DNA from 3 places in the Paenibacillus sp. P4_A9 genome. Region 1 is predicted to be linked to each of the others. Evidence: predicted binding sites of a transcription regulator. Region 1 holds the regulator's gene; each other region holds the start of a gene.

Region 1 (10,538 bases):
AGCCTTCAGCTTCTGATGGTTCAGATGCATATTCACGAATCCATCCACTTTCATGCGAAGCATTTTGGGATGGACAGGCTTAAATAAATAATCAATTGATCCCACATGATAGCCTCGCAATACATGTTCAATCGAGGTACTGAGGGCAGTTAAGAAAATGATGGGGATATCCTGACAAGCTTTACGTTGCTTAATGAGTTCTACGGTTTCAAAGCCGCTGAGCCCTGGCATCTGCACATCCATCAAAATGACCGCGATATGATCGGCGGGCTCTTTTAATAAATATCGAAGTGCTTCCTCCCCTGATTGTAAAGAAATAACGTCATAGGAAGAAGACGCCAGAATACTATTCAGCGCCAGCAAGTTTTCATAGCGATCATCTACCGCCAAGATTTTTACTTGTTGTTCCATCAATTTTCCTTTCCGCACGAGATCTGCTGTACGCACCTAACAATCCATACACATCTTTTCGAGGAAAAAGTGCAATTCCCTCTTTTTTCTTGAAAGTCTTTACATACATTTTACATAAGGTTAATCAAGCCTATCATTTGGTTTGTTAGACTGGAGGTTCAAGCTGAAATAGATGAGGGATGATGGACATGGAAGATCAGTCAGTGTATTAGTAGAGTTCCAGAAACTGATAGAAGAACAGCGTATTTCATCTGTTTCTTTACGATCTTGTCATTATCACGAGTAATGGGAAAATGGCGGAAACAGCGTCCATCCGAACGATACTTGAATTTTATCGCGATATCCACGTGCCTTTCGCCGAAATTGCTATGTCAGGAAATTATTAATCGCTTTGAAGTGGGTGTACGGCTGTTTTACGAGGGAGAAGAGTGTGAGCATGTGGTGGATCGAAGCGGTCATCACGTGAAGAGCGAGGGGGTCACGCTTTCGCTGTCGTTAGTCATATGCAGCAGTGAGTCCCCCATTGCACTTGAGCACATTTCGCAAACAGCCGCCCAGTTGAAGAAGCATGCGAAGGCGCATCAAGGCAGTATATATTTTTTTCAAGCGATAGGTTAGTGCTTATATAGTCCAATTCAAAAATCAAAACGTGTAGATCAACTGTTTGAACGAACGAACAATGATGACTTTCTGCTTCCCGATTCGCCTCTCCGATATTTTCTTAATATTCGCTGGATGTATCCAGACCGCGTCCATCCCCGTTGAAGCTGCGCCTACCACATCGTTACGCCACGAGTTTCCGACCATCACACTTTGGCCCGCAGCTGTGCTCATCGATTTAAGGGCTTGCTCAAAAATCGCTGGATGCGGTTTGCGCGGTCCATCATTCTCCGTAGTAAACAGACGCTCCTGATCAAACCACGAGGTCAGCTTCATTTTTTCCAAATTGCGCTGTAGACGTTTCCGATTACCGTTACTAATGATAGCCAGCTTATATTGGCGAGACAGCGCTTCTAACGTATCTTCTACCCCCGGGAATAAGGCGACGAAATTATCCTCCCGTTCTTCTACTTGATTGAAAAAAGTTCGTGTAAAAGTCGTATTTACCTGGATAGGAAACGGGTGGAGCGCTTTGACTAAACAAATATGCCGCAGCTCGTCGGGCGAGATGGGGCTTCGGATCGGTGTTTTTCGATGACGGCTCCATTCGGATTTATAGCTAAGCAATGCCTCTTGCGCGGTCAATTTCGTATCCTCTGTTTCCCACCTTGCCGTGAAATCCTGCATAACCTCAAGAAAAGCGGAATCGAAGCATTGTCTGCGATCTAAGATCGTATTATTCATATCAAAAAATATAACCTTTTTACGTGTGGGTGAGAAAAAAGGACTCATACGGAGAACCTCCTTCTGAAGACCGGACCATCCAAACTTACAAATAGTAGAATTTATATGTTGAATCGGATAAATTGGCTACTATTTCTGATAAACGCTCCTGCCCAAGATGGGCAGTGTAGTCGTTTATTATGTCTCCTTAGATGTTTATGTAGCGAACCGTTTTTTTATTTTAATTTCGTATGCTATGATGAAGAAAGTATGTCTAAAATTGGGGTGGAACTTATGGATAAGCTTATAATTATTGATGGGAACTCAATTGCGTTTCGTGCCTTCTATGCGTTGCCGCTGCTCAGCAATTCAAGCGGTTTACATACCAATGCGGTATACGGATTTACAACGATGCTGCTGAAATTAATTGAAGAAGAAAAGCCAACCCATTTTCTCGTTGCCTTCGATGCGGGGAAAATTACGTTTCGACATAAAGAATATACCGAATATAAAGGCGGTCGTGCGAAAACGCCGACGGAGCTCTCTGAACAATTTCCTTTGATCAAGGAACTGCTGAAAGCGTTCAAAATCCCGCAATTCGAGCTATCCGGCTATGAAGCGGATGATATTATCGGTACGTTGACGAAAGCCGCGGATGCGAATGGTGAGAAGGTCCTGCTCGTATCTGGGGATAAGGATATGCTGCAGCTCGCTTCCGAGCAAGTTACAGTTGCGATCACCCGTAAAGGGATCAGTGAAATGGATCGCTACAGTCCAGAAGCGATTATGGAAAAATACGGACTGACGCCAAATCAAATTATCGATTTGAAGGGGCTCATGGGCGATACGTCCGATAATATTCCGGGCATTCCCGGCGTAGGTGAAAAGACAGCGCTCAAAATGCTTCATGACTTCGGTACGGTTGAAGAAGTGTTAGCCAATACAGCAAGTCTGAAGGGCAAGATGAAAGAGAAAGTGGAAGAGCATGCCAAGAGTGCGATCATGAGCAAGGAATTGGCGACCATCTACCGTGAGGTTCCGATGGAAACAGCTTGGGATTCGTTCCGCTATGATGGCTTTGATGGACAAGCTCTGTCCAGTATGTTTCGGAAGCTGGAGTTCAAATCCCTATTGGAGAAGATGGATTTCGGCTCGGTTACTGTGGAGGCTGAAGATCTCGTAGTCGAGAGTTTGTCAGCCGTTGCGGTTACTGAAGCCAATGTTGGCGAGCTGATTGCCAAATTGGACGACCATGCCGCTATCCATGTCGAAGCTGTCGGCGAAAACCCGCATCAAGCCGTCATGGTTGGCATTGTGTGGTTTATTGATGATGGTGCTGGCAACACCTCATATTATGTCCCGTTTGCCCTGCTGCAAAGTGAAGCGGGCAAGCCGCTGCGCGATTGGCTCAACGATGCTTCCAAGAAGAAGCAGCTCTTCGACCTGCACCGCGCGCAGCTCGCGTTAGCCTGGCAGGGCATCCACCTTGCAGGGGTGGATTTCGACGTGCTTTTGGCCGCTTATCTCCTCGATCCGACGGAGTCGAATCTCAGCTTGAGCGGCCTGTCTGTGAAGTACGGTCTGCCGTCCGTGAAGGCAGACGAGGATGTGTTCGGCAAGGGCGCGAAGTTTCGCCTGCCGGAACTAGCTGCGCTTAGCGACCACTTGGGTCGCAAAGCGATGGCGATGGCGCGCATGGTTCCCGTGCTGCGCGATGAATTAGAGAAGGGCGAGATGCATCGCCTCTTCTACGAGCTTGAGCTGCCTCTCGCAGGCGTTCTCGCCGAGATGGAGATGCGCGGCATCAGAGTGGATGCCGAAGGGCTTAAAACGCTCGGCGTGGAGCTTGGCAAGCAGCTGGACACGATCATGTCCAGCATCTACAAGCTCGCCGGCGTCGAGTTCAACATCAACTCACCGAAGCAGCTCGGTGAGATTCTGTTCGAGAAGCTGGGGCTGCCAGCTTCGAAGAAGACCAAAACCGGCTATTCGACGGATGCCGAGGTGCTCGAGCGTCTTGCGCCCTACAACGAAGTCGTCGGGCAGATCCTGCACTATCGCTCGCTAGCGAAGCTGCAGTCGACGTACGTCGAGGGGCTGCTCAAAGAGGTGCGGCCTGAGACCGGTAAGGTGCACACCTATTACCGGCAGACGATTGCCGCGACGGGACGTCTCAGCAGCCAGTTCCCGAATCTCCAGAACATTCCGATTCGTCTGGAGGAGGGCCGTAAGATCCGCAAGGTTTTCGTTCCATCCGAGCCTGGATGGTACATGCTTGCTGCGGATTACTCGCAGATCGAGCTGCGTGTGCTGGCGCACATCTCGCAGGATGAGAAGCTGAAGGAAGCGTTCCTTCAGAATATGGACATTCACACGAAGACAGCGATGGACGTCTTCGGCGTAGAGGAAAGCGCGGTTGACAGCAATATGCGCCGTCAAGCGAAAGCCGTTAACTTCGGTATCGTTTACGGCATCAGCGATTATGGTTTATCACAGAACTTAGATATTACCCGCAGGGAAGCCGCTCAGTTCATTGAACAGTATTTTGCAGTGTTCCAAGGCGTTCGTAGATATATGGACGACATCGTGAAAGATGCACGCAGGGATGGCTATGTCACAACCTTGCTGCAGCGTCGTCGTCTATTGCCAGAAATTACGCATTCCAACTTTAACATTCGTTCTTTCGCTGAGCGTACGGCGATGAACACACCGATTCAAGGGACAGCCGCGGACATCATCAAGCTTGCCATGGTTCAAATGGCGGAGAGATTAGCGAAAGAAGGGCTGAAGAGCCGCATGCTGCTTCAAGTACACGATGAGCTCGTGTTTGAAGTGCCAGCTGATGAGCTGGAAACGATGCGTCAGCTCGTGCCTGAAGTCATGGCCGCAGCGCTTACGCTGGACGTTCCTTTACGTGCAGACGTGGATTTCGGACTTACTTGGTATGATGCGAAGTAATTGTGACTCCAGCTGCGTGAGCCATACTCAACATCTAGAAGGAGGTGAATACCTTGCCTGAACTACCCGAGGTCGAAACCGTCAAAAGAACATTAAACGAGTTAATTACTGGGAAAACGATCGCCCATGTTCAGGTCAGGCTACCTCGTATTATTCAAAAGCCTGACGATATTCAGCAGTTCGAGACGCTGCTGCAAGGGCAAACGGTTGAAACAATAGAACGAAGAGGCAAGTTTCTTCGCTTCGTGCTCACGGACTACGTGATGGTTTCCCATTTGCGCATGGAAGGCCGATATGGCTTGTATGCAGGCGATGATCCGCTTGAGCCGCACACGCACGTGTTGTTTCGTTTTACGGATGAGAGTGAGCTGAGATACAAGGATGTGCGGCAATTCGGAACGATGCATCTGTTCCCTAAGGGTGATGAGCTTACGCAGCCTCCGCTGGTAAAGCTCGGTCTTGAGCCATTGGATGAGGCGTTCACCCTCGAAGTCTTTCAGAGGGTGATTGCCCATCGTTCAACGAAGATAAAGCCCCTGCTGCTCAATCAAGCATATATCGTGGGCATTGGGAATATTTATGTAGATGAGTCTCTCTTCTTAGCGGGCATCCATCCCGAACGGGAAGCGTCATCGCTGAGCAAAAAGGAGCTTGAATTGTTGCACGAGTCGATAATTCGTACCCTCCAAGATTCAGTTGAGGTAGGCGGCTCATCGATTAAATCGTATGTGAATGGACAAGGTGAAATCGGCCTATTCCAACACCAATTGAACATTTATGGCAGACAGTCACAGCCCTGCAAAGCTTGTGGAAATGAAATTGTGAAAACAGTAGTGGGAGGCAGAGGGACGCACATTTGTCTCACTTGTCAACCTTTAAAGCCCAAGCGGTCACGAAAGAAGTCTGAGAAATAGGCACCTGTAACACACCCTCCCCATATGATATGGAGTACTTAGCCTAGATAACTAGCTCGCAGAGCTCGTTTTTAGGTAAAACGCTTAGGAGGGTTTGTATGCTCCCTGTCATTTCTCTGCTCATTTTGGCATTTGCGGTTTCTCTGGACGGTTTCGGTGTTGGTGTGATGTATGGGTTACGCAAAATCCGAATACCGCTTGTCTCTATTGGGATAATATCGCTTTGGTCTGGTATCATCATTTTCACTTCGATGCAGATCGGCGTTCTGATGTCTTCCTTCATGTCCCCCTCGTTTGCGAAACGAATTGGCGCCTTGATTTTAATCGGTATTGGTGTTTGGGCTCTTATTCAAATGAGACAAGGGCAGAAAAACCAAGCGCAACAAGACCAAGCAGCTGCTTCTCTTGATCAAGCTGTCGTCAGCAGTATGCCTTACTCGGATATTCGAAATTCAGGTTATGTGGAGCCCGTGACCTTTGACACCTTACAGCGAACGAAAGAGATCCTCAATATTGAACTGAAACGCTTTGGTCTGGTGATTCAAATATTACGAACGCCTTCCATTGCGGATGTTGACAAGTCAGGAAATATTTCAGCCTCTGAGGCTACTTTGCTCGGCTTAGCGCTGTCATTGGATGCCTTCGGAGCGGGAATCGGTGCTGCCCTCATCGGCTTCGTGCCTTTATTAACGGCTTCTGTCATTTCCATTTCAAGCGGATCCTTACTTGCTGTTGGCTTGCGGATTGGTTTCCGGTATGCCGAGATGACCTGGATGAAGAAGCTGTCTATCCTTCCAGGATGTGTGCTTATTGTCATGGGACTTTTGAAAATGCTATAGTTCACTATCAATGAACTTTTAGGAGAGAAGAGCTTATGAATATCGGCTTAACAGGCGGTATTGCCTGTGGAAAAAGTACGGTTAGCCGTATGCTCGTCAGCCGTGGCGCCCTTTTAATCGATGCCGATCAGATTGCTCGTGATGTTGTCGAGCCTGGCAGCCCTGTTCTTGAACAGGTTGCCGCACATTTTGGACAAGCTGTGATTGGAACGGATGGATCACTGCAACGCAAGAAGCTTGGTGAAATCATCTTTGGATCTCCTGAAGCGCGAAAGCAGCTGGAGGGGTTGCTTCATCCCCCGATTCGCGCAAGGATGCGTGAACAAATGGCATCGTATGAACAGGACTATCCCGCCAAGCTTGTTGTGGTTGATGTTCCTTTACTTATAGAATCGAATTTGGTCTCGATGTTTCAGGAGATCATGGTTGTTTATATTCCGCGCCACTTGCAGTTGGAACGACTGATGCAGCGAGATGGCTTGTCAGAAGAGACCGCACAGCTTCGGCTTGATGCCCAGATGTCGATTGAGGAGAAACGCAAGCTAGCGGATATCGTCATTGATAATAGCGGGACTTGGGAAGAAACCAACATGAGGGTAGAGCGGTTTTGGGTAGGGAAGGGATTAACATGATGTTCTTTCGGAAAAAGCGAATGTTTGCTCTTCTGCTTATTGTTTTTGTCATGATTCTCTTCATGAATAGCGCAATTATAGGTAGAAAGCTATACCCCATCTACTTTCAGCAGGAGATTAAGCAAAGCGCGGCGAAACACAATATAGATCCGTTTCTGATTGCAGCCATTATTCGGGTGGAAACGAATTATCAATATCATTTAGAATCGAGAAAAGGTGCCTTAGGGCTCATGCAGCTTATGCCTGACACCGCCGATTGGATTGTGGAATCTTCAAATTTAGGGCCTCATACGCAAGAAGATTTACTTCGCGTGGATATTAATATTTATTTAGGGTCATGGTATGTAAATTGGTTGATCAAGCATTATAATGGGAATTTAGTCTACGCGATAGCAGCGTATAATGCAGGTCAAGGTAATGTGAATAAATGGAAAAATAATGGCGTATGGGACGGAACGGAATCGAATATCCGTGATATTCCGTTTGGTGAAACCCGTCATTATGTGCAACGCGTCCTTTATTACTATGAGAAGTATACCAAGCTTTACACAGAGCAATGGCATGATGCAGCTGCCTAGTCTAATCTAGTCTAGCCGAATAAAACAAAGAAGCATTGGACTAGCTCCTAATGGAGCGTAAAGTCCAATACTTCCTGTGGTGCAGAATCTAAAGCCTGGTTATTTCAAGATTACTTGAATTGACCTGCTAGAGATTGTTCTGCGATTTGTACCAGGCGACGAGTAATGCTACCACCAATAGAGCCAGCGTCACGAGAAGTCATGTTGCCCATATAGCCATCTTGTGGGATAGCAATACCAAGCTCTTGAGCTACTTCGTATTTCAACTGATCCAAGGCTGCATTAGCTTGTGGAACGACTAAAGTATTGTTTGAACTCATGTCTGTTCACCTCCTTGTCGGTTGGTAAATCTATTGTGTGCAGTACTTCAAATTTCAAGACATGTAACATCTGGTAAAGAAATTTCCAACAGAGAAAGGAGAGGAAAGCGAATGAAATGCCCGTTCTGTGACCATTCCGGTACGAAAGTGCTTGATTCGAGGTCTGCCAATGAGAATAAATCCATTCGTCGGCGTCGTGAATGTGAGAAATGCGCGCGAAGATTCACGACTTTTGAAATGGTAGAAGAAACGCCCTTAATTGTGATTAAAAAAGATGGAAGTCGGGAAGAATTTAGTCGTGAGAAAATTTTACGGGGCTTAATTCGCGCTTGTGAAAAAAGACCGGTTTCGATGGAGCGGCTAGAAATGCTCGTCTCCGAAGTCGAAATGCAGCTTCGTACTACGGCTCATGCCGAAGTCGATAGCCTAGGCATTGGTGAAATTGTTATGGAGCAATTGTACCCCGTCGATGAAGTGGCCTACATTCGTTTCGCCTCTGTATACAGGCAGTTCAAGGACATCAACATGTTTTTGAAGGAGTTAACGCAAATATTGGGAAAGCATGACGTCGGGCTACTCCGAGATAAATAAGTAGCGCATTTTTATATGCAAAAGTCGCTTCGCCTCGTGAATTTATCAGGAGGTGAAGTGGCTTTATTTGTTTTAAAATTGCTTGGGAATTCAGATGATGACACAAATTGATTTGTTTTTTTTCGAAATGTGACAAAAAATAAAAAAAAGACAGCGGTGATCCCGCTGTCTTTTGCTGCTTCATGACGGAGAAGTCAATAAATACGCCACCTCATGAGCTTTTGAAAAAAAAATAATCTATTGACATCAACCGACTGTATTTTTGAATGCGATAAGGCATAATTCGTTTATTGAGTACGATTGTCCAGTTCACTTCGAAGAAACTGAATAAACCGGATGGCTTCCTCAGGTGTTAATACATTGCCACCAAATGAAAAGGAGAACATGTCCAAAATATCACTTTCTGGGAGATGTAAATTATCGATTAATTGCTTCACATCTAAGCTCATATTGCCGTCAATCATTATTTTATTCACGATTCGGGTTTCCTCCTTTGTCGAACTGCAATGATCGGATGGAGGTGGTAGCTGGCTGACATATGGGTCTGTAGATAGAAATACCAATGTAGTCCCTTTAGCTTTGCGTCACCACTTTTCAATGGGTTTGCCCTTTTCATACCGACAATCGCTTTTATGAAAACTATATCACAGGTTAGGTTTGACTTGCTATTAATTACATTAATTCGAAGGATGGTTGAAACATATGTCCGTCAATAGCCCAGAATCCAAAAAAATGATTCAAGAATTGGATATTGTTAAGGTTGCGCTGGCGTTAGGCATTGATCAAGATCGCTTAATCGCTTATGTCTATTCTCGTCCAGAAGCTATTCACGCATATGTCGAAATTGAGCCTGTATCCCCTTCGGATCCTACCTAACGGAAATAAGAAAGCACCGCAACCATAAAGTTGCAGTGCTTGAATGAACAAAATTAAACCATTATTTTGCAAATGTCATTCGTAAATTCAACTGGATCCTGCAGCGGCAAGCCTTCGATCAGGAGAGCTTGATTGTACAAGAGCGCTGTATAGAGGTTTAACTTCTCTTTATCTTTCTCGAAAGCATCCTTCAAGGAAGCGAAAACATCGTGGTTGACGTTGATTTCCAGTACCTTCTCGGCTTTCACGTTCGGGTTGTTCGGCATTGCGTTCAAGATTTTTTCCATCTCGATGGTGACATCGCCATCTGTGGATAAGCAGACAGGATGCTTTCTCAAGCGCTTGGAAGCTTTAACGCTCGACACTTTGCCAGCTAATAAGCCATTCATGTAGTCGAATAGATCTTGGTTTTCCTTTTTGTCAGACTCGGAATCGTTTTGGTTATCCTCGATATCAATACCCAAATCTCCGCTCGAAACAGATCTAAATTCCTTCTCTTTGTAGGTCATAATCATTTTAATTGCGAACTCATCAATGTCATCCGTGAAGTAAAGGATTTCGTACCCTTTATCCGTCACAAGCTCGGTTTGCGGAAGCTTATCGATTCTTTCCATCGATTCACCGGAAGCATAGTAAATGTACTTCTGGTCTTCTGGCATTCTTGAGACATACTCGTCCAATGTAACGAGCTTTTTCTCCTTGGAGGATGAGAACATCAATAGATCCTGCAGAAGCTCTTTATGCGTGCCGTAGTCGCTGTATACGCCGAATTTAAGCTGTCTGCCGAAGGATTTGTAGAATTGCTCGTATTTCTCTCTCTCATCCTTCAGGAGGCTTTGTAGTGAGCCTTTAATTTTGCTAGAAATGTTCTTAGCAATTAATTTGAGCTGACGATCATGCTGCAGCATCTCTCTGGAAATGTTGAGTGATAAGCTTTCGGAATCGACCATCCCTTTGACGAAGCTGAAATAGTCAGGAAGCAGATCCGCACATTTATTCATAATGAGAACGCCGTTCGCGTAAAGCTCCAAGCCTTTCTCGTATTCTTTGGAATAGTAGTCATAAGGCATGTTTTCAGGGATAAAGAGGATCGCTT
Region 2 (10,538 bases), on a different contig from region 1:
GAGAATACGAGGAAGTTGTGTTTCGATCGGAAATAAAGCGAAGAAATAGAATCAAGGAGTTTTCTATTACAGGAATACAGGAATACAGTAATACGGATACATCGGCACTAAGTAATTATAGAAATTTTGTCGAGGAGCTGGAGCAACGTGTCCAAGCGTGATGCGATTGATCAGTTATTAGGAAAACGGCGGAGTCAAGAAATACAGGAAACTGTAAATACAGGTATACAGAAACCTGTAAATAAGAAAAAAGCAACTTTTGATTTCGATGATCAATTCCATACTGATTTAAAGATATTTGCCGCGAAACAGAATAAGAAGATGGTTGATGTTGTGGTAGAGGCCGTGAAAGAGTATATGCGAAGACATAAAAATACCCCTCCGGTCGAGTAGGCCAGTGGGGATTCATTCATTTTACAGTCTGCCCGACACCCGCGACACCGCTGCAATCGATACGATATCGGACTGCTGCTGCTGCAGAGTGGAAAAAAGCCACAAAAAAAAAAAAAAAAAAAAAAAAAAAAAAAAACAAACCAGGTGTGATATTCCATAATTAATTAGAAAACGGAGCCCGCGAACCCGCGGCGCTCCGTATTTGTTGTTCCAGAATCTGTTGGAATTTAAAGAGCTCCGCCGGCGAAAATAAAGGTTTGTTGCAGAATTCGTTAGAAAAAATATTTAACCAATAAACAGTCTATACATTAATATGCAAGACAAATAATTAATCGTAGATACGCTTATTTTGCCATTAATTCAACATTTCTTGTTATAGTGGGACAGACTGAATTACTCGGTAGCATGTTTACACTTTGAGAAGTTGACCTTCTTTTTCTTGTATTTTCTTGCTACTTGTCATACGCGTCACTATTTTCTCAATAAGATCTTTCATATCCTCTGTTAGACGAGAAAAACCGAATAAATGTGAAACAGGCTGTGGTATTGCTTCTGTAGTTATGCCAAAACTTTCCTCTACAATTTTAATTATGGCAGCCTCAATTTCTTGAGGGGCAATAAATCCAGCCTTTTTGTTCGCCATTTCTGAACGATTCCTTATTTGAACTTTCTGGGTTCCGTTAAGCCATAAAAACTCATCTTTCTTTTTTATCGATCCATCATGGACTAAAACTCTAATTGCTTCTTCTATAGAACTTTGAATCCTCGTACCGACTCTTTTTAACCCCGCCGCGTCACAAATACGTTTGATCACTTCATTAACGTGTACTGGAGCTTCAACTCTCACCACCTCATTTACCCATGCCTTAACTTTGGGTATCGGAAGGGTATGAAATTCTTTTCCTGCTAAATCAATTTTCAAATCAGCTAGCTTGTATTTCAAAACTTCATTCCCTTTTTGCGGCCCAGCATCAACTTGATCACGTTTTATGGAGAGATCCTGGCTTTCTACTTTTTTTACCTTTCTTACATTGCTATCTAGCTTACTCAGAACCTTTGCTTTTTCAATAGCTTCAACAACACGTTTCAATTCCCGTTCCGGTTGTTTAAACCAATCTGTGCTCCATATCCGTTGAATATTCCAACCTAGGCCTTCAAGCACCTCTTGCCTTAAGCGATCACGATCTCTTGCTGAACGGGCACTGTGGTATGTAGCCCCATCACATTCTATTCCAAGGAGATATCTCCCGGGTTGAACTGGATCAATAACAGCTAAATCCACAAAGAATCCCGCTGAACCAACTTGCTTTTGAACCTGATATCCAATTTCAATAAGTGATTTATACACAGCTTCTTCAAACGGTGAATCAAAATCTTTACCTGTTTCAGTGGGAATATCCAGATGTCCTTTTTCTGCATATTTCAAGAATGTTTTAAATGCTTTAACCCCACGGGCATTGGATCTAGCCAAATCAATATCATCTGACTTAAGGTTCGTAAACACTTCACAGCGAATTCGTGCACGAGTGATAAGAACGTTGAGTCTTCGTTCTCCACCTTCTCTATTAAGAGCACCAAAATCCATAGCTAAATAGCCTTCTGCTGTTTTACCATATCCAATACTAATAAAGATAACGTCACGTTCATCCCCTTGAACATTTTCCAAGTTTTTCACAAAGAATGGCTCATGTGCATGAGCTATAAAAAAGGCTTCGGTCGATGGATCCGCTCTTCGCATCATTTCCACTTCATCCATGATAGCTTGCATCTGCACCATACTAAATGCGGCTACCCCGAGAGATAAGTTATAGTTATTTTTAGCATGATGCATCACTGCATGAGCAACTGCCTTTGCTTCCAATTTATTAGTACGCGTCCGCCCACGATCATAACTAGTTTCCGGAAGGAAACGATAGATTAATCCTGAATCAACCTTTTCCCCATCAGGACTAGGGAAAACTACTAGTTTGTTATCATAGAATTCATGATTCGAAACAGTTATTAGTGATTCATGCCTGCTTCTGTAATGCCAACGAAGCATTCGTTGTGGTGCATTCTGCCCGACAAACAATCCCAAGATACTCTCCATATCAGCTATGTAGTCATCTTCATCAGACTCATCTTCTCTGGATAAAGAATCAAAGAAATTAGTAGGAGGCATTTGTTTGCTGTCTCCAACAACAATTGTTTGTTTCCCCCTAATAATCGCTCCAAATGCATCAACCGGCTTTACTTGGCTTGCTTCGTCAAATATGACCAAATCAAAATCCAAACTTCCGGGAGGGATAAATGTGGCGATTGACAATGGGCCCATCATAAAAACAGGTTTAATTGCCTGGATTGCATTACCTGCAGTTTGCATCAGTTTTCGAATTGGCAAGTGTCTTGTCTTCTTTACCATCTCACGTTGTAAAATACCGAGTTGCCCCCCTCCTTCGTATCGCGGCAGTTTAGTCCAATGTGTTTCTGTCAACTTCAACCGGTTTAAATGAATTAATTCCTTATCTAGCTCGCTAAATTTTTTAACTACCTGTTCATGCCTGCTACCATCGAATTGAGATAATACTTCTCGTTCCCTAAAAGCTTTCTCAACAAGAGTTTGGTACCAATTCCATCTAAAGCAATCTAACAAATACATGGAGGCTAATTCCCATGATTCAGCTAATATCGCAAAATCATGGGATTCCTCTTGTAGACATAAACCAGCAACTTGATTAAAAGAAGCTATTTGATGGATGGTATCAACTTGTTCTCTCCATAGTGAGATCATCTCGTTTATAATAGTGAATATTTGTTTGTTCATGGGTTGCTTATTTTCGAATCGGATAGACCCATCTAATTCTAAAAAGTTAACTAATAAGTTAAGATTATTTACCAGATTATCATATGAGTTCTTAAATTCGACTAAAATTTGATCCAAACTATTGATTTTCACAGCACCCAAAATAAAATCTATACTCCAAGAAGGAAGTTTACCCGCTGCGCTTTGGTGTAACTCCAATACCCAATTAATCAGTATTTTTAATTCATTCCAATCGGTTTGCATACTATTCCAGTAAGAAGCAAACAATTCTTTAGCGATTGTGTCATATTCCAAAATCATTGTCTTGCAGCTTTGAGCCTTGAGAATTGCATCGATAATTTCTATGTCTGGGACTTGGTTCCCTTTAGGATCACACAAAAACGACTTCACTTTTCTTTTAGCTAATCTATAATCTTTAGAAAAAAATCTCCACCATTTATCTTGATTAGAAAGCAGAGATAGTCTTACTCCCAAAACTTCTTGTTCCCAAGCGGTAGGCACAAGAAGTTCATCAAATTTCGAGTGAACATTCTTATAACTCAACCCAATGTCAACTAAATTGAACAAATTGTCTTTCGATGGCAACCACTTCACGGAATTTATATTAACATCATTTATCTTTGGCGCATTTAACGCTTGAGTTGTAAGTTCAAGGAACAATTCCGCATCAATACAATTTTTAGGAGTTGGAAACTTTGTACTTTCTGCAATATTGAAACATTGACTGATAAAATTAGAATAGGCTACTGATGCTACTTCTAAAGCTTCTTCCAAGTGACCTATCTCACCTGGCAGTATTACTTTCTTTTTGCTTCCCCAAAATGGATGCTTTGAAGGTATGCCCATCGATTGTATTAGACTTTGTAACTCTTCTATTAGCGCTTCCCGTTTTGTGAACTTTTCTCCTGACCACTCAGACATGCTTGCAGAAGGTACTCGTGGTAAATTATTTTTTTTAAATTTTACTTTGTAATGCGCAAGCTCCCCTAAGGCTTTGTAAGGAGTCGCACCTGAATTAGATACTGGAGTGTTCATTGCCTCACAATAACGATTAAGCCGATCTCGCAATTCTTCTATGAGAGCAATCTGATCGTTATTTTTATTTAATGGTTTGCCTAAATCAAGAGTATTGGCGAGATCCCTAAGCAATATCTTCTTGTTTGTTTTATGACTGTGTAGCTCCAAACAGGCTACACCAAGCCCTACTTCATCAAGACGGCGCTTAACAACCTCTAATGCAGCCATTTTTTCAGAAACAAATAAAACTTTTTTTCCGTGGCCAATAGCGTCAGCTATAAGGTTCGTAATTGTTTGAGATTTACCTGTACCTGGAGGTCCCTGTATTACCAAATTACGACCTTGATTTGCATCCAATATCGCTAATATCTGCGAACTATCCGCATCCTTAATTAGATTGCTTTCTCCATACTTTAGATACTGATCAAGATGATGCTCCTCACCAAATTTTGAGGAGGTCTCTTGGAAGCCTTCTTGTAATAACGCCTTTAAAACAGAATGTTCTAGGGGGTGCGTGTGCTCTGGCCAATGTTCAACATCTAAATCCCAATACATCAGAAATTTCCCAAAGGAAAAAAAGCCAATCACGATAGAATCGTTGTCGATACTCCACCGTGATTGACCTTCAACTGCTTGTTTCACGTTTTCAAAATACTCATTTACAGAATTGTTTTCTTCATCAAAATCTGGGATTTCAATCCCAAACTCTGTCTTCATTTTTGCAACGAGAGAAATATTATGTCCTACTTCATCTTCCGTGTAAGTCATCGTAAACCGTTCTCTTGCGTTCACGCGTTCTAACTGAACTGGAACAAGTAGTAATGGAGCTTTACGTATTTCTTGGCTTTGATCGGATTCGTACCACTTGAGCATACCGAATGCCAAATAGAGAATATTGACTCCTTGTTCCTCAATATAGGTTTTAGCAGCCGTATAAGTCGCTAGTAGTCGACTTTGAAGCTGTTTGTCGTTGTAATTAGTTTGCAACTTTGTATCCGAATAGATCTTCACTTTATTTAAATCATCATTATTCCCAAATTGTTCTTCAACGTGTGCATCTCTAATAGGTTTAAGTTCACTCTTCCTATCCAATACTTCTAAGAAAGTCATCTTTCTTTTATCCAAAACTAGATTTCTGAAAACCTCGGATGACTTTTCACTCATAATTTCTAGTCCTCGTGCTTTAAGGGTTCGATAATTAAGCAATGGATTTCGGAGACCAAGATCAAGCAGTTCTTGTCTGGCCAAATTTAGTTTCTTAGACATACTGCTCTTGGCATTCATAAGTTAATCCTCCGAATTCAAACAATTTTAAATATTATTCGATAAAAAACACCAAAATCCTCCAAATTAACTTTCTAAGTAAAGTATATTCATCATAGTTCACAAAAAGAAGAAGAAGTAAACCAAGTCAGCCTACCTATTAAATAATAGATAAAGATAAATATATAAAATATAAAAAAAAAAAAAAAAAAAACCAGGGCACCCGCCCTGGTTTCCTCCTAATTACATCTGCTATAGCCGCAGTTGATACAATTCTTACACCCTTCGCTGTTCACCAGCGAAGCGGAACCGCACGCCGTGCACAGGTCCTTCGACGCGACACTCGTCGCGTTCGAAGCTTTGTGCCCGCTTGGAGCAGCGGCCGGCGCCGCCTCAAGCACTTCACTCGTCGCGGTCACGTAGTTCCGCGCATCGTCTGGCTCGCTCATCACTTCGTCGTGCTGCTCGAGCGCTTTAGCCACCGCGTCTGCGATCGACTCGACGCGGTTACTTCCGAAGCCAATGGCGCCTGAGCCGCCAATACCCTTCAAGTGCTTGACGAGCAGTTTCACTTTGTCCCCGTGATCGCCGTAGCGCAAGAACAGGGAACACACGCGGCCAAGTGCTTCGGCCATCGCGAACACGTCAGAGCCCGCTTTACCAACATTCAAGAAAATCTCGCTTGGTGTGCCGTTCATATCGTTGATCGTGATATACGCCATACCGAATGGGGTATTCACTTTATAGGTGGCACCACGCAGAATTTGCGGACGGCGCTTATATTGCTTGTCGAAGACTTGTTCCGTCTTGGCGTCCACATTTACCGCTAATTTACTAGAAATAGTAGCAAAACTTTCTGTTTCCACAACAGCCTCTGCTGCAACGGCTACTGGAGCTACTTCCGGCTGAACTTGAGCCTCAACTTTCACTTCGTCTTTCTTATCCGAACTCGTGCTCAACACCTGAACATCACGACTGCCATCGCGATAGATCGTCACGCCTTTACAGCCAAGATCATACGCCAGTTCATAAAGTCGCTTCGTTTCTTCAACGGTGAAATCAGCTGGGCAGTTCGCTGTCTTCGAAATCGAGCTATCCACCCAGGTTTGAATCGCTGCTTGTGCACGAATATGGTCCTCAGCGGACAAGCTCATCGAAGTGACGAAGTAATCAGGCAGCTCTTGGTCTGGATTCGCATCCTTCCAATTCTGTGCAATCGGTACATACTGCTTATCGAAGCCTAGACGACTTTGACGGAAGTATTCGAATGCGAAGTAAGGCTCGATCCCCGTGGATGTGCCAACCATCGTACCCGTACTTCCCGTTGGCGCTTGTGTAATAACGGTAACATTACGCATACCCTGCTGACGAATCGCTTCACCAACCTCTGGATAGACCTCCGTCATTTTGCGCATAAAGCCGCTCTCCATAAATTTATCTGCGATGAAGGCTTGGAAGGATCCTTTCTCACCTGCGATCTCAGCGGAAGCCAAGTAAGCTTCTCTGGCCATGAACCCATAAATCTTGTCCAAGAACACGAGAGATTCCGGGCTTCCGTAACGAATTTTCAAAAGGATCATAAGCTCAGCAAGGCCCATTGTGCCCAGCCCTACGCGACGTTCGTTTTGTTGATTCGCACGATTTTCTTCAAAATGATAAGGTGTTTTATCAATTACATTATCTAGGAATCGCGTCGAGTAGCGTACAACTGTCGCTAATTCTTCCCAATCTACATCGTGGTTCGCTTCATCATAGAACTTAGAAAGGTTAATCGCAGACAAGTTACAAACGCCCCAAGCCGGAAGTCCCTGCTCACCGCATGGATTCGTACAGATAATCGGGTTGAAGTACCAGCTGTTCGACATTTGATTGTAATATTCCAAGAAGACAACGCCTGGCTCTGCCGATTTCCACGCCGACTCAATGATCGAGTGCCAAACATCACGCGCACGCACAGTTCGATAAGGCTTAACAGCCTTCCCTAGTTTCTTCCACGCATCTAAATTACCATCCCAAAGTTCATTGTATTCAGGATCCGTCGTGTCTGGGAAAACAAGCTCCCACTCCAAATCCTCCTTCACAGCTTTCATGAAGCCGTTGCTGACGCACACGGATAAGTTCGCGTTCGTAATTTGCCCCATCGTAGACTTCACCGTAATGAAATCCTCTAAATCGGGATGCCAATCATTAATCATCAGCATTAACGCGCCACGACGGCTTCCGCCTTGCTCGATCAGGCCTGTTGTGTAGCTGAATAGTCCACCCCAAGAGACAGCACCACTTGATGAGCCATTTACCCCTTTCACCACCGAGCGTCTCGGACGAAGTGAAGACAGGTTGATCCCAACGCCACCGCCGCGTGACATAATTTCCGTCATTTCGGACAATGTGCTCATTATACCGCCACGGCTATCCTTCGGCGATGGAATAACGTAGCAGTTAAATAGCGTCAACTCATCACTGGCATCCGCTCCAGCTGCAATACGGCCCCCGGGTACAAGCTTCCAATCGTTCAGAATGTATCTGAATTTATCAGTCCATTCCTGACGCTTCTCCGCTGTCTTCTCGACCGATGCCATAGCGCCTGCTAAGCGATCCCACAATTCTTCCGGTGTTTTTTCCATATTTAACGTAAGCTTCTCAACGGCAGATTCTACGGTTACCCCGCTGCGTGTTCGAACCTTCACGATATTTCCTTCACGACTCGTAATTTCGCCAACCTCTTTGGCTGGGAATTTGGGATCATCCTTGGTCAGAACGAGAACGGTATCTCCCACCTTCGCATGACTCGTGTCTGCATTCTTAAGTGCATACCGATCCAAAAATATCTTCTCACTCAATCCCGTTAGCTTCTTACTCTCATAAACATTCCCCATGAACATAATCCTCCCAATAGACTGCATTTTCAGCTGCAATTAAGATACGAATTGCAAGAAACCATTTCCAACAATTCACAATATATGGTATCGCCCTAACATTATACTACACAAGATATGGTTCAACCATTGGCAAAAGTCCTAAAAATAAAATTTCCTAATCTTCTATTGATTTTGCTAGCTTTGACGCGGTACTCTTCCTTTGATAACCTATTAGTAGGATACCATATTAGGACATATTTTAGAACGTATGTTCCATAAATATTTTTTACTAAGGAGCACGCCCATATGTATTTTTATAAAAATGAATTCGTACATAAAAAAGACATCCAGATTTCACCTGATGATCGCGGCTATTATTTCGGTGACGGCATTTATGAAGTATTTCGCGTATACAATGGACTCATTTATGAGGGCGAAGCCCACATGCAAAGACTCGATCGCACAGCCAGCGAGGTTCGACTTCAATTACCTTACTCGAAGGAAGAAATCATAGACATCCTAAACAAGCTTATTCAGCAAAATAACCTCATCGAAGGCACGGTTTATTTGCAAATCACCCGGGGTGAGGCCCCTCGTGCGCATCCTTTCCCGACACAGGCTGAGCCCATTTTACTGGCCTACTGCTCTGAGGTAAAGCGTCCGCTAGTTTCGATTCAGAACGGAATCAAAGCCATCACACAGCCCGATATTCGTTGGCTAAGATGCGATCTCAAAACCTTGAATCTACTCCCCAATGTCCTTGCGAAGCAAGCTGCGCTTGATCATGGTGTGCAAGAAGTCGTGCTGCATCGGGAAGGCACAGTGACAGAATGCAGTGCCTCGAATCTGATGATGGTCAAAGATCAGGTTCTCTACACACATCCTGCGAATCATCTGATCTTGCATGGTATTACGCGTGCAGTGGTATTGCGACTAGCGCATTCGCTAGAAATACCAGTGAAAGAAGAAGCCTTCACGACCGAGCAGCTTCTGCAAGCGGATGAAGCTTTTATCTCCGGTACGACAGTTGAAATCACACCGATTGTACTGATCGACGGACAAGCCATAGGTACAGGTACAGCTGGGCCGATAACCCAGAAACTGCAAGCTGAATTTGAAAGAACCTTTCTCAACTAGATCGATCCACTCCCGAATGTTCACCCTCACTTTTAACCATACCACACGCAGTCCTTCCAATTTCCCGACATATGTTTGGAAAAACAAACAAATATAGATAAAACAATTGACGGAAATCTGCGTTACAATTAAACTATGGTTGATTAAGTTAATCCTTGGTTTCTCTGCACTCGTACACTTTGCCAAACAACAGCGTTAAAGTGGTGGGCGAGCAATGAGTCCAAGTATCACAGTGTGTAGTTCGAGAGGGGTAATTATGTTGAAAAAGAAAGCACTCGTATCATTCGTTTTATCCGCAGCACTTATGGTTGTAGCAGGTTGTGGACAGAAAGCTGATCCAACGCCGGCAGTTACAGCAGCCGCAACAAAGACATACAAAATCGCGATTTCGCAAATTGTTGAACATCCCTCCTTGGATGCAACTCGTCAAGGCTTCCTAGCAGCACTTAAGGATGCAGGTATCGTAGAAGGTACCAACTTGAAAGTTGACTTCAACAATGCGCAAGGCGATCAACCCAATAACTTATCCATCGCCCAAAAAATAGCTTCAGCTGACAACGATCTCGTACTTGGGATTGCAACACCATCCGCACAAGCCATTGTACAGCAAGTGAAGAAGGCTCCGATTCTTTTCGCAGCTGTTACGGACCCGCTTGCAGCCAAAATCGTGAGCAACATGGATAAGCCAGGCGGCAATGTCTCCGGAGCTTCGGACACGAACCCAATGGCTGTTGCCCAATTGATGGATTTCGTAGCTGCCAACATGCCAAAGGTGAAAACGGTTGGCCTTGTTATTAATGAAGGGGAACCCAATGCCGTCATTATGGCGAAAAATGCAGAAGAATCCCTATCCAAACACGGTATTAAACTCGTAAAAGCACCTGTAACGAACACATCCGAAGTTAAGCAAGCTGCTCAATCCCTTGTTGGCCGCGCAGATGCTTTCCTAATTACACTAGATAATACGGTTGTTAGCGGCGTGGATGGTATCATTCAAGTTGCCAACGACAAGAAAATCCCTTTCTTCTCCAGTGACCGTGATACCGTGGAAAAAGGCGCTTTTGCAA
Region 3 (10,538 bases), on a different contig from region 1:
CACGAAGCTCTGGGGGCATTCAAACAAGCGATGCTATCCGCGGAAGCGATTGTTCTGGCAACGCCTGAGTATCACAGCGGTATTTCTGGCGTATTGAAAAATGCGTTAGATCATGTTGGAAAGGATCATTTCAACGACAAAGCTGTGCTATCCGTCAGCTCATCAGGCGGGGCGGTTGCTGTTAGCTCGCTGACACAGCTGCAGACGGTTGTCCGTAATCTACATGGGATTAACTGCCCAGAATGGATTTCGATTGGCGGCGATCAACGCAAGAGCTTCCGTACAGATGTTGGCTTTGAGGACATCCACCCCGATGTGGAAAAGCGAATCCGTCGTGTAGTCACATATTTCCTTGGGCTTGCCGAACAACTTTCGGTACAGAAGAATGTGTAATTGCTGCGGCTAAAGACAGGAATAAACAATGTAACCAAGTCACCTGACTTGGTTTTTGTATTTCTACACACTTTTGACACATTAATATGGTACAGTATGGAAAAAAATGAACGGTGGGGAGAACATGGGATCCCAGTGGACGAACAAGGAAGTTGTGCATCTTTTACTGCGTGCAGGATTTGGTTCAACGAAAGAGGAAGTTGCAGCTTGCTTGGCGCTCGGACGGGCGGAATCGGTACGACGCTTAGTTAGTGGTGAAGCTTTGATAGATAATGGAATGAAGCTAGCTCCCTTTGATCAATTTCATGCGGACGGGAAGAAAGCCTTGGACCCACTCCTGTTAGTGGATCAACAGATGTACTGGCTCTATCGGATGGTGAATTCACCCACGCCGCTCATCGAGAAGATGACGCTGTTTTGGCATGGTCATTTTGCGACGGCAAATTATAAGGTGAAGGATACGGCGCTCATGGTGGGGCAAAATGAACTCTTTCGTACATATGCCCTGGGCAATTTCAAAGAACTGCTGACTGAGATCGGCAAAGATCCTGCCATGATGATCTGGCTGGATGTGAATCAGAATAAGAAGGGCAAGCCGAATGAGAATTATGCCCGAGAGGTGATGGAGCTATTCACGCTTGGCATTGGTCACTATACCGAAATGGATGTGCAGGAGTCCGCACGCGCATTCACAGGCTGGTCGTACAATAAGAATGAACATAAGGTCAACTATAATGCCAAACAGCACGATAACGACTCCAAAACATTGTTGGGTGAAAGTGGTAAGCTGGATGCAGACGATGTGATCGATATTTTATTTCATAAAAAAGCTTTGCCCACTTTCCTGGCTGCGAAGCTGTTGAATTATTTTGTCACCGATACACCTTCGGAGAGTTGGGTTCAGACCTTAGCAGGACTAATCATACAGAAGCATACAGTGGGTGAAGTGCTGCAGGAGCTATTCTTATTCGATGAATTCTACGATGAGAAATATAGAATGGCGCTAATTAAAACACCAGCTGATTATGTAGCGGGTATTCTGAAATGCTGCAAGCTCAACGTGGCCAAGGGTCACGCACAAGCCATGCGGAAGATGGGGCAGGAACTATTCGTCCCTCCAGATGTTGCAGGCTGGAGAGGCGGAACCTCTTGGCTCACAACGAACTGTTTGTTGGCGAGGTATCAATTTGCTGAGGGCATTGCGAAGCAAATAAACGGGCAGCTGCTAAGCTCATCAGAGTTCAAACCAGATCAAACGGAGTCGCCGATGGCATGGGTGAAGTTCTGTGCGCAACTCATGGGAATAACGGAATTATCAGAGCAAACGCAGATGAGCTTGAGCGCTTATGCGGATGACACCATTGTACATACCCAACAGACGAAGCAGAAAATGACAGGCTTGCGCGGTCTATTGCACCTCGTATTGATAAGTCCTGAAGCTCAGATGAAATAGGGGGGGAACATGGTGAAATTAACGAGAAGGGATTTTCTGATCAAAGGTACAGCGTTATTCGCAACCCTAGGGCTTGGCGGAGCACTTTTCACAGAAACGGGTAAATCACTATGGACTGGGAACTCCGAATCAGATGTGGATGACCCGGTGCTGGTTGTTGTGCAATTAAGCGGCGGCAATGACGGTATCAATACATTGATCCCGTATGGACAAGGCATTTACTATGATTCGCGGCCTACACTCGCTTATGGGCAGAAGGAAATTCTGGCGCTCGATAATCATGTTGGCTTACATCCTAGTCTCACAGGATTGGCAGCGTTGTATAAGTTAGGCAAAATGGCTATTATACAAGGAGTTGGGTATCCGGAGCCTAATCATTCTCACTTTCGTTCCATGGAAATCTGGCAAACTGCAGAGCCTGCGAAGATGAGCCGCAGCGGCTGGTTGGCTCGTTATGCGGAAGCTTCCTTACAGAGTAATCCTAATCCGCTCAAAGCGATTCAGATTGGCGGTTCGGGCAGCAAAGCGTTCTCTTCCGATAAATCGAGCTTTCCAGTGATTCAATCCCTGGAGTCCTATCATGTATTTGATCCCAAGACCGCATTGATGGACAAGAATAGAATAACCAAAGCGTTCTTGGATATGTATGGTGCATCGAATCCGTTGGAGCAACTGCGTGTCGTATCGGCGAGAGGCTCCGAGGCGTACAAAAGTGTTGAAGCCATTCAAACGCTTGCTGCTACCTATACGAAGAAAATCGAGTATCCGAATACGAATTTTGCAAGGGACTTACAGCTAGTGACGAAGCTATTAGCAGGAAAGTCAGGCACGCGGCTCTTCAATGTAGAAGTGGGCGGATTCGATGATCATGCGGATGAGAAGCAGCAGCATGCGCAAATGCTGACGCAGGTCGATGAAGGGCTAACTGCGTTCTATCAGGATTTGCAGGCACAAGGGCTGCAGGATCGTGTTGCCGTGATGGTGTTCTCCGAGTTCGGACGTCGCGTGAAGGAGAACGGAAGCGGCGGTACAGACCATGGTACAGCGGCACCGATGTTCGTTTTTGGCGGTAAGGTGAAAGGCGGGCTGTATGGGAGCTATCCGAGTTTGAGCAACCTGGATAATGGTGATTTAAAATATGAGGTGGATTTCCGCTCCGTATATAGTACGTTAATCGATTCGTGGTTAAAAGGTGATACAGCGACCGTATTAGGTAAAACTTATGAGAATTTAAAGTTTATATAAATAGAAAGAGGTGCGCGCTTGGAACTTGCGGCAATCTCAGATCATCTAGCGGAGAATATGAAAATTCTCTTCGTTGGTTACAACCCGAGTATCCGATCAGGGGAAACCGGACATCATTATGCGAATCCGAGCAATCGATTTTATCGCATCCTGCTGCAAGCGGGATTAACCCCTTGGCTCTACAAGCCGCAAGAAGATGGCGATCTGCTTCAAATCGGCTACGGCTTTACGAATATTGTGTCACGCCCCTCGTTGACAGCAGCGGAAATCACTGCAGAAGAGTACCGAGAGGGCCGGCACATTTTAAAAGAGAAAATTCAGACCTACCGACCCAAAGTTGTTTGCTTCGTTGGAAAGGGCGTTTACGAGCAGTATAGCGGTCGCAAAGGCATCTCATGGGGAAGTCAACCGGAGCCGATGGTAGAGGGCGTTATTGATTATGTGTGCCCATCTTCTAGCGGACTTGTGCGTATGAAGCTGGAAGACATGGTAGCGATATATCGTGGAATTCTGACAAGTTTCGTATAACTCGTTTGAGGTTTTACTTGATGCTTGAACAGAATATTGCTATCATAGCCATAATACAAAAAAGCAAAGGTGTGGTCATCATGGGAAACAGGGCCTATAACTTTAACGCAGGGCCTGCGGCGTTACCGCTCGAAGTACTTCAGAGAGCGCAAGAGGAGTTTGTTGATTTTAAAGGTATTGGCATGTCCATCATGGAAATTTCTCACCGTAGTGCAGAATATGAGCAAGTACATAATGAAACGCAAGCATTGTTGAAGCGTATTTTTGGTATTCCAGATGGTTACCAAATTCTCTTCTTGCAAGGTGGAGCAAGCTCTCAGTTTGCAATGATTCCTATGAATTTCTTGAAGCCAGGCAAGGTTGGCAGCTACGTGCTGACAGGCGCTTGGGCCGAGAAGGCTGTGCAAGAAGCAGCTCTATTCGGAGAAGTTTCCCTTGCGGCTAGCTCGAAGGAACAGAAATTTATGAAAATTCCTGCATTGAGTGACATCAATCTGGATCCGAATTCAGCTTATCTGCATATCACGTCCAATGAAACGATTGAAGGGGCACAGTTCCAAAGCTTCCCTGAGACAGGGAACATTCCTTTGATTGGTGACATGTCCAGTGATATTCTGAGCCGTCCAGTGGATGTGTCGAAGTTCAGTATGATCTACGCGGGTGCACAGAAGAACCTAGGGCCATCTGGTGTGACTGTAGCGATTATTAAAGACGATTTGCTTGTTGATCTGCCAAAAACAATTCCGACTATGATGCGTTATGAAACGCATAGCAAAAACAATTCCCTATACAATACGCCGCCTGCTTATTCCATCTACATGGTGAATCTCGTATTGAAGTGGATTGAGGAGCAAGGCGGATTAACGGTTATTGAGAAGAATAATGTAGAAAAATCAGGCCTTATCTATAGTGCAATCGACAATAGCAATGGCTTCTATCGCGGACCTGTGGATCTTGGAAGCCGTTCAATGATGAATATCACCTTCCGCTTGCAAGATGAAGAGCTGGAGAAGAAGTTCATTAAAGAAACCGAACAACAAGGCTTTGTTGGGTTGAAAGGTCATCGCAGTGTTGGCGGATTACGTGCTTCAACGTACAATGCTGTACCTTACACATCATGTAAAGCACTAGCTGAGTTCATGACGGATTTCCAACGTCGCAACAGCTAGGAAACCAATTAAGCTATTCATGGCACCCTCGTGTGCGCGTGAATAGCTTTTTTTTGTTGGAGGCAGTAGATTTCGATTGAAGGTTTGGAAGCCTGTAGAGGGTCTCTGAGAGGTTTTAGAGACGGTTATTTCGGCAGGATCAGTAACTAGATATAGTAGGAGCTTATAGTCCTAGGCATTTCGACATTTCCGAAAAAATCAAGTAAAAAATGAAAATATTTTTTATAAACCTAGCGAGCCACGCCCTGTCTAGGTTTAGGTGTTTTGTAAAAGTAAATAGGCCGTTTTGCTCGTTGACAAACACAATATATTGATATAAATTTGAATCTATCAACTAGATGTCGTGATCAAAAGCGCATTACGAGATTGCTAGCCGAAGGCTTAAATAGAGCCGGAAATCAAGCGAAATCACAGGTATCAAGCTTTTTTGACCGCATACGGAGTAGGTAAGAAAATGCAGATTCTGTCGATTAATGATTGGCTTCACCCACGAATGACAGACGATAGAATGTGAATGTTTACTACATATAGGTTGCCCGCAAGTGAATGCTTAAGATAGAGTGAATTGAGAATGATAGGAGACGGAAGCTATGTTGATTGCTTACGATTCGAAGACTGGAAATGTTCGCCGTTTTATTGCGAAGCTCCAAATGCCCGCTGTTCAAATTGAGGAAGCGATGACAATGGACGAGCCTTTCGTGCTGGTGACATATACAACGGGTTTTGGTCAAATTCCTCCCAAGGTAGCTTCTTTCTTAGAAAGTAATTCCTCTCGTCTTCAAGGCGTAGCAGCAAGCGGTAACCGCAACTGGGGAGACGGCTTCGCCAAAAGTGCAGATACAATCTCAGCGCTTTACGATGTTCCCGTTTTAACCAAATTTGAATTATCAGGCACCAAAAATGACGTAGAACGATTTGTTCAGGGGGTACAGGCAATTGCGGCACATTGAACTTAATAATGAATTAATGCAACGCGGTACGGATGGTTTTTTCCAATTAGAGAAGGATAAAGAAGCTGTTGAAGTGTTCATGAAGGAAGTCCACAGCCGAAGCCTCACATTCCCKGATACCTCTTCGAAGGTTCGTTATATGATCGATAACAACTTCTACGAGAACGTTTATGATAAATACACCGAAGCTGAAGTTAACAGCGTGTATCAAGTAGCACATGACAATCAATTCGAGTTCGCATCTTACATGGCAGCTTCGAAATTTTATACAGATTACGCATTACGCAGTGATGATAAGACATTTTATCTAGAGCATTTCGCTGATCGCGTAGCGATCGTAGCACTATACTTGGGTCGCGGAAACGCGGAGACAGCACGCGTGCTTGCCTTGTCCATGATGGAGCAGCGCTTGCAGCCAGCGACACCTACATTCCTGAACGCAGGCAAGAGTCGTCGTGGCGAAATGGTATCATGCTTCTTATTAGAAATGGATGATTCTTTAAACTCCATCAATTATGTGTTGGCAACGTGCATGCAGCTTTCCAAAATTGGCGGCGGTGTAGCCGTGAATTTATCCAAGCTTCGCGGGCGCGGTGAAACGATTAAAGGCGTTGAAGGCGCGGCCAAAGGCATTATACCTGTACTAAAGCTTATGGAGGATGCGTTCTCCTACGCGGATCAAATGGGTCAACGCAAGGGCTCAGGAGCGGCGTATTACAACATTTTCGGCTGGGATGTATTGGAATTCCTAGATAGCAAGAAAATTAATGCGGATGAGAAATCCCGTTTGAAAACTCTCTCGATCGGACTTATTGTACCGAATAAGTTTTATAAGCTAGCGGAGGAGAATAAGCCTCTACATATTTTCGCACCTTACACCGTTCTCCAAGCTTACGGCAAACATATGGATGATCTTGATATGGATGTCATGTACGAGGAACTCTTAGCGAACCCGAAGGTAAAAAAGAAAGCCGTCATGAATGCGCGTGATATGCTGACCAAAATTGCGACAACTCAACTGGAATCCGGTTATCCATATATGATGAATCGTACCAATGCCAATAAGGATCATGCCCTGAAGGGGATTGGGACGATCAAGATGTCCAATCTCTGTACGGAAATTTTCCAACTGCAGGAAACGTCTGAAATAAAAGATTATGGCCAAGAAGATACGATTCTTCGCGATATCAGCTGTAATCTAGCTTCCATGAACATCGCGAACGTGATGGATCGTAAAAAGCTGCGCGAAACCGTACACGAAGGCATGATCGCCTTAACTTCGGTGAGTGATATGACGACAATTCACAATGCGCCAGGTGTCGCCAAAGCGAACCGTGAGCTGCATTCTGTCGGTCTTGGTGTCATGAACCTGCACGGCTATCTGTCCAAGAACAAAATTGCCTACGAGAGTGCCGAAGCGAGGGATTTCGTACGCACCTTCTTCGCAGCGATGAATTTCTATTCCATCGAAAAAAGTATGGAGATTGCCAAAGCATCGGGTCAAACATTCGAAGGCTTTGAGCTTTCTGAATATGCGAATGGAAACTTTTTTACCCGTTATACGGAAACAGATTACCGCCCGCTGTCGGATAGAGTGAAGGCTTTATTCGAAGGCATGCCGATTCCGTCGCCAAGCGATTGGAAAGCGTTGCAAGCGGAGGTGCAGAAGCACGGTCTTTACCATGCCTACCGTTTGGCTGTTGCGCCGACGCAAAGCATCTCGTATATTCAAAATTCAACATCCAGCGTTATGCCAATTGTTGAACCGATTGAGACGCGTACATATGCGAACTCAACAACGTATTACCCGATGCCATTCATGGCGCGCGACAATTTCTTCTACTATAAATCCGCGTATCAAATGGATCAGTTCAAGATTCTTGACCTTATTTCGGAGATTCAAACGCATGTGGATCAAGGGATCTCGACCATTTTACACGTAAACAGTGATGTTTCAACAAGAGAACTTGCTAGATTATACCTGTATGCGGCACACAAAGGACTTAAATCGCTCTACTACACACGAACCAATCAGCTATCCGTTGAGGAATGTGTAAGCTGCTCAGTATAATTAGGAAGGGGAATACCTCTCATGACAAGTGCACCAACGATCAATAAACCAATCGTCAAAAAAGCGGTGAATTGGAACCGGCCTGATGATGATTTTACGATTACGTTCTGGAATCAAAATATTATGCAATTCTGGACAGATGAAGAAATTCCGCTGTCTGATGATAAAATGTCCTGGATTACACTCAGCAACATGGAACGTGAGCTCTATATGAAGGTGCTTGGCGGCCTGACTTTGCTGGATACGATGCAAGGTGGCACCGGGATGCCGAAGATTCTTGAGCATGTTGAAGGGCTTCAGCGCAAAGCTGTGCTCAGCTTCATGGGGATGATGGAGCAAATCCACGCGAAGTCTTACAGTTCGATTTTTACTACACTATCTTCCACAGAAGAGATTAATGAGCTGTTCCAATGGGTGGAGCGCAATCCACACTTGCAGTTTAAGGCGAATAAGATTTCACATTTCTATGAAAATATTAATTCGACCAAAGAGCTGTATCTAGCGATGGCGGCGTCTGTTCTGCTGGAAAGCTATTTGTTCTATAGCGGTTTCTACTATCCGTTGTATTTGGCTGGACAAGGTAAAATGACGAGCAGCGGCGAAATCATTGACTTGATTCTACGCGATGAGAGCATCCACGGGTTGTACATCGGCGTGTTGGCACAAGAGGTCTATGCGGAGCTTAGTCAATCAGAGCAGGACGCTACATACGCGACGCTGTGTGAGCTGTTGAAAGAGCTTCATGCGAATGAAGAAGGCTATACAGATAGTCTGTACGGACCGCTGGGTCTGGCAGACGAGGTGAAAGCATTCCTGCGCTATAACGCGAATAAAGCGTTTATGAATTTGGGTGTTGAACCGATGTTCCCTGAAGAGGAGATCAACCCGATTGTTCTCAACGGACTGAGCACGCGGACTAAGCAGCATGACTTTTTCTCCAAAAAAGGAAACGGCTATGTGCGCACAATCCACGTCGAGGCTTTGACGGACGATGACTTTGTATTTTAAGATTTGAAGCATATAGATGAAGAACAAACCACTCAGGATTTCTGGGTGGTTTGTTTTTGTTTCTTGTAGTTGAAGTTCCAGTAGGAAGGAGAAAGTTGAAAAATCGACTAACTCCGGCCAAAAGGCTCCATTGGAGTCCCCTAAGTCGAAAAAATCGACTAACTCCGGCCAAAAGGCTCTATTGGAGTCCCCTAAGTCGAAAAAATCGACTAACTCCGGCCAAAAGGCTCCATTGGAGTCCCCTAAGTCGAAAAATGGACCTCTGTCAAGAAAGTAGACACCTGTTAAGAGAATTAACCAACACTTTTGTAGAAGCTTTTTTCAAATTGAACTGGTGAAAGGTAACCCAAAGAACCATGGATCCTTTTACGATTGTAAAAAAGTTCAATGTACTCGAACATATCTTGTTGTGCTTGGGCTTTTGTCAAAAATCTCGTGCAGTAAACAAACTCTTTCTTTAATACACTGTGAAATGATTCGATGCACGCATTGTCATAACAGTTACCTTTCCGACTCATGCTTGCTTGCATTTTGTATGTTTCAAGTCTTTCGCGGTACTCAATTGATGCGTACTGCGAACCGCGATCTGAGTGATGTAGCAGGCCTTCCGGAGGTTTCTGAGCCTCGTATGCTTGATCTAAGGCAGCGAGAACTAAGTCGGTCGTCATACGGTCTCCGAGCTTCCAACCTACAATTTTGCGTGTGTATATATCTAAAACACTTGCTAGATACAAACGGCCCTGTCGACACGGAATATAGGTGATATCCGTTACCCAAACCTTGTTTGGCGCCGTTGTTTGGAACTTCTGATTCAGCACGTTTGGTGCAATCGGAAATTCATGATTGGAATCGGTGGTATTCACTCGAAACTTCTTGGAAACGCAGGAACGAAGCCCGTTGGCTTTCATCAGTTTCCCTACCAGACGCTCAGAAACCGTCCAGCCTTCACGTTTTAATGTCTCTGTGATTTTAGGGCTTCCGTACCGGCCAAAGTAGTCATGGAAAATGAATGTAATGCGTGCTAAAAGGGCAGCTCTGCGCTTCTGGTAGCTGTTCACAAGTGCTTTTCCAAGTAACCATTTGTAATAACCGCTCCTCGATACCTCGAGTATCTGACACATCTTCTCCACTGAAAATTCTGAGCAATGATTTTCAATGAACTGGAACCTTAGTTCTTTGGTCTGCTGAAGATGTGTACGGCCTTTTTTACGATCGCTAGTTCTTCTTGGGCATCTGCAATTAGGCGATCTTTTTCTGCGAGTTCACGTTCTTTCTCTTTCAAGAGCTGCTCCAGTTGACGGAGTCTTTCTGGGGTTGCAATGGATTCACCGTCAAACTGTCGATATTTCGCAACCCATTTATGTAGGGTCCCCGCTGGAATATTCAATTCTTCCGCGATCTGCGTTATGGACTTCGTCTGCTCTTGAATAAATTTTACTGTCTGTTGTTTAAATTCATCATTAAACCTTTGCCGCTGTTCACCCATGTGAACACCTCCTCGTTAAGTTTATTATCTTGATCTCTTAACGAAGTGTCCACTTTTTATTCTAGTTGCAAAAATCGACTAACTCCGGCCAAAAGGCTCCATTGGAGTCCCCTAAGTCGAAAAAATCGACTAACTCCGGCCAAAAGGCTCTATTGGAGTCCCCTAAGTCGAAAAAATCGACTAACTCCGGCCAATTGGCTCCATTGGAGTAATTGGGAATAGTTCAGTCGCAAGG

What was found. The regulator NrdR, encoded in region 1, represses ribonucleotide reductase genes. The targets are predictions, from matches to a motif close to AACACNATATATNGTGTT.
Region 2: a site for NrdR is predicted at 8,427-8,444, ahead of AC1DVJ_RS08245 (adenosylcobalamin-dependent ribonucleoside-diphosphate reductase). Genes of this name have one in related genera too.
Region 3: a site for NrdR is predicted at 5,088-5,105, ahead of nrdI (class Ib ribonucleoside-diphosphate reductase assembly flavoprotein NrdI). Genes of this name have one in related genera too.

What each region holds. Positions count from the first base shown of each region.
Region 1 is NZ_JBFUHL010000006.1:66,855-77,392, forward strand. It holds gene AC1DVJ_RS07515 (response regulator) at 1-411, opposite strand, end outside; gene AC1DVJ_RS07520 (hypothetical protein) at 697-1,029, shown strand; gene AC1DVJ_RS07525 (HAD family hydrolase) at 1,054-1,803, opposite strand; gene polA (DNA polymerase I) at 2,029-4,692, shown strand; gene mutM (DNA-formamidopyrimidine glycosylase) at 4,746-5,606, shown strand; gene AC1DVJ_RS07540 (MntP/YtaF family protein) at 5,705-6,445, shown strand; gene coaE (dephospho-CoA kinase) at 6,481-7,077, shown strand; gene AC1DVJ_RS07550 (lytic transglycosylase domain-containing protein) at 7,098-7,655, shown strand; gene AC1DVJ_RS07555 (small, acid-soluble spore protein, alpha/beta type) at 7,766-7,975, opposite strand; gene nrdR (transcriptional regulator NrdR) at 8,087-8,566, shown strand; gene AC1DVJ_RS07565 (hypothetical protein) at 8,854-9,042, opposite strand; cyclic di-GMP riboswitch class I at 9,086-9,184, opposite strand; gene AC1DVJ_RS07570 (hypothetical protein) at 9,269-9,442, shown strand; gene htpG (molecular chaperone HtpG) at 9,496-10,538, opposite strand, start outside.
Region 2 is NZ_JBFUHL010000007.1:53,861-64,398, forward strand. It holds gene AC1DVJ_RS08230 (ParA family protein) at 1-161, shown strand, start outside; gene AC1DVJ_RS08235 (hypothetical protein) at 148-393, shown strand; gene AC1DVJ_RS08240 (DUF3320 domain-containing protein) at 803-5,497, opposite strand; gene AC1DVJ_RS08245 (adenosylcobalamin-dependent ribonucleoside-diphosphate reductase) at 5,716-8,352, opposite strand; gene dat (D-amino-acid transaminase) at 8,641-9,471, shown strand; gene AC1DVJ_RS08255 (ABC transporter substrate-binding protein) at 9,728-10,538, shown strand, end outside.
Region 3 is NZ_JBFUHL010000042.1:17,086-27,623, reverse strand. It holds gene AC1DVJ_RS22230 (NADPH-dependent FMN reductase) at 1-393, shown strand, start outside; gene AC1DVJ_RS22225 (DUF1800 domain-containing protein) at 518-1,846, shown strand; gene AC1DVJ_RS22220 (DUF1501 domain-containing protein) at 1,859-3,091, shown strand; gene AC1DVJ_RS22215 (mismatch-specific DNA-glycosylase) at 3,149-3,619, shown strand; gene serC (3-phosphoserine/phosphohydroxythreonine transaminase) at 3,700-4,788, shown strand; gene nrdI (class Ib ribonucleoside-diphosphate reductase assembly flavoprotein NrdI) at 5,379-5,738, shown strand; gene nrdE (class 1b ribonucleoside-diphosphate reductase subunit alpha) at 5,725-7,809, shown strand; gene nrdF (class 1b ribonucleoside-diphosphate reductase subunit beta) at 7,831-8,817, shown strand; gene AC1DVJ_RS22190 (IS3 family transposase) at 9,111-9,974, opposite strand; gene AC1DVJ_RS22185 (transposase) at 9,986-10,303, opposite strand.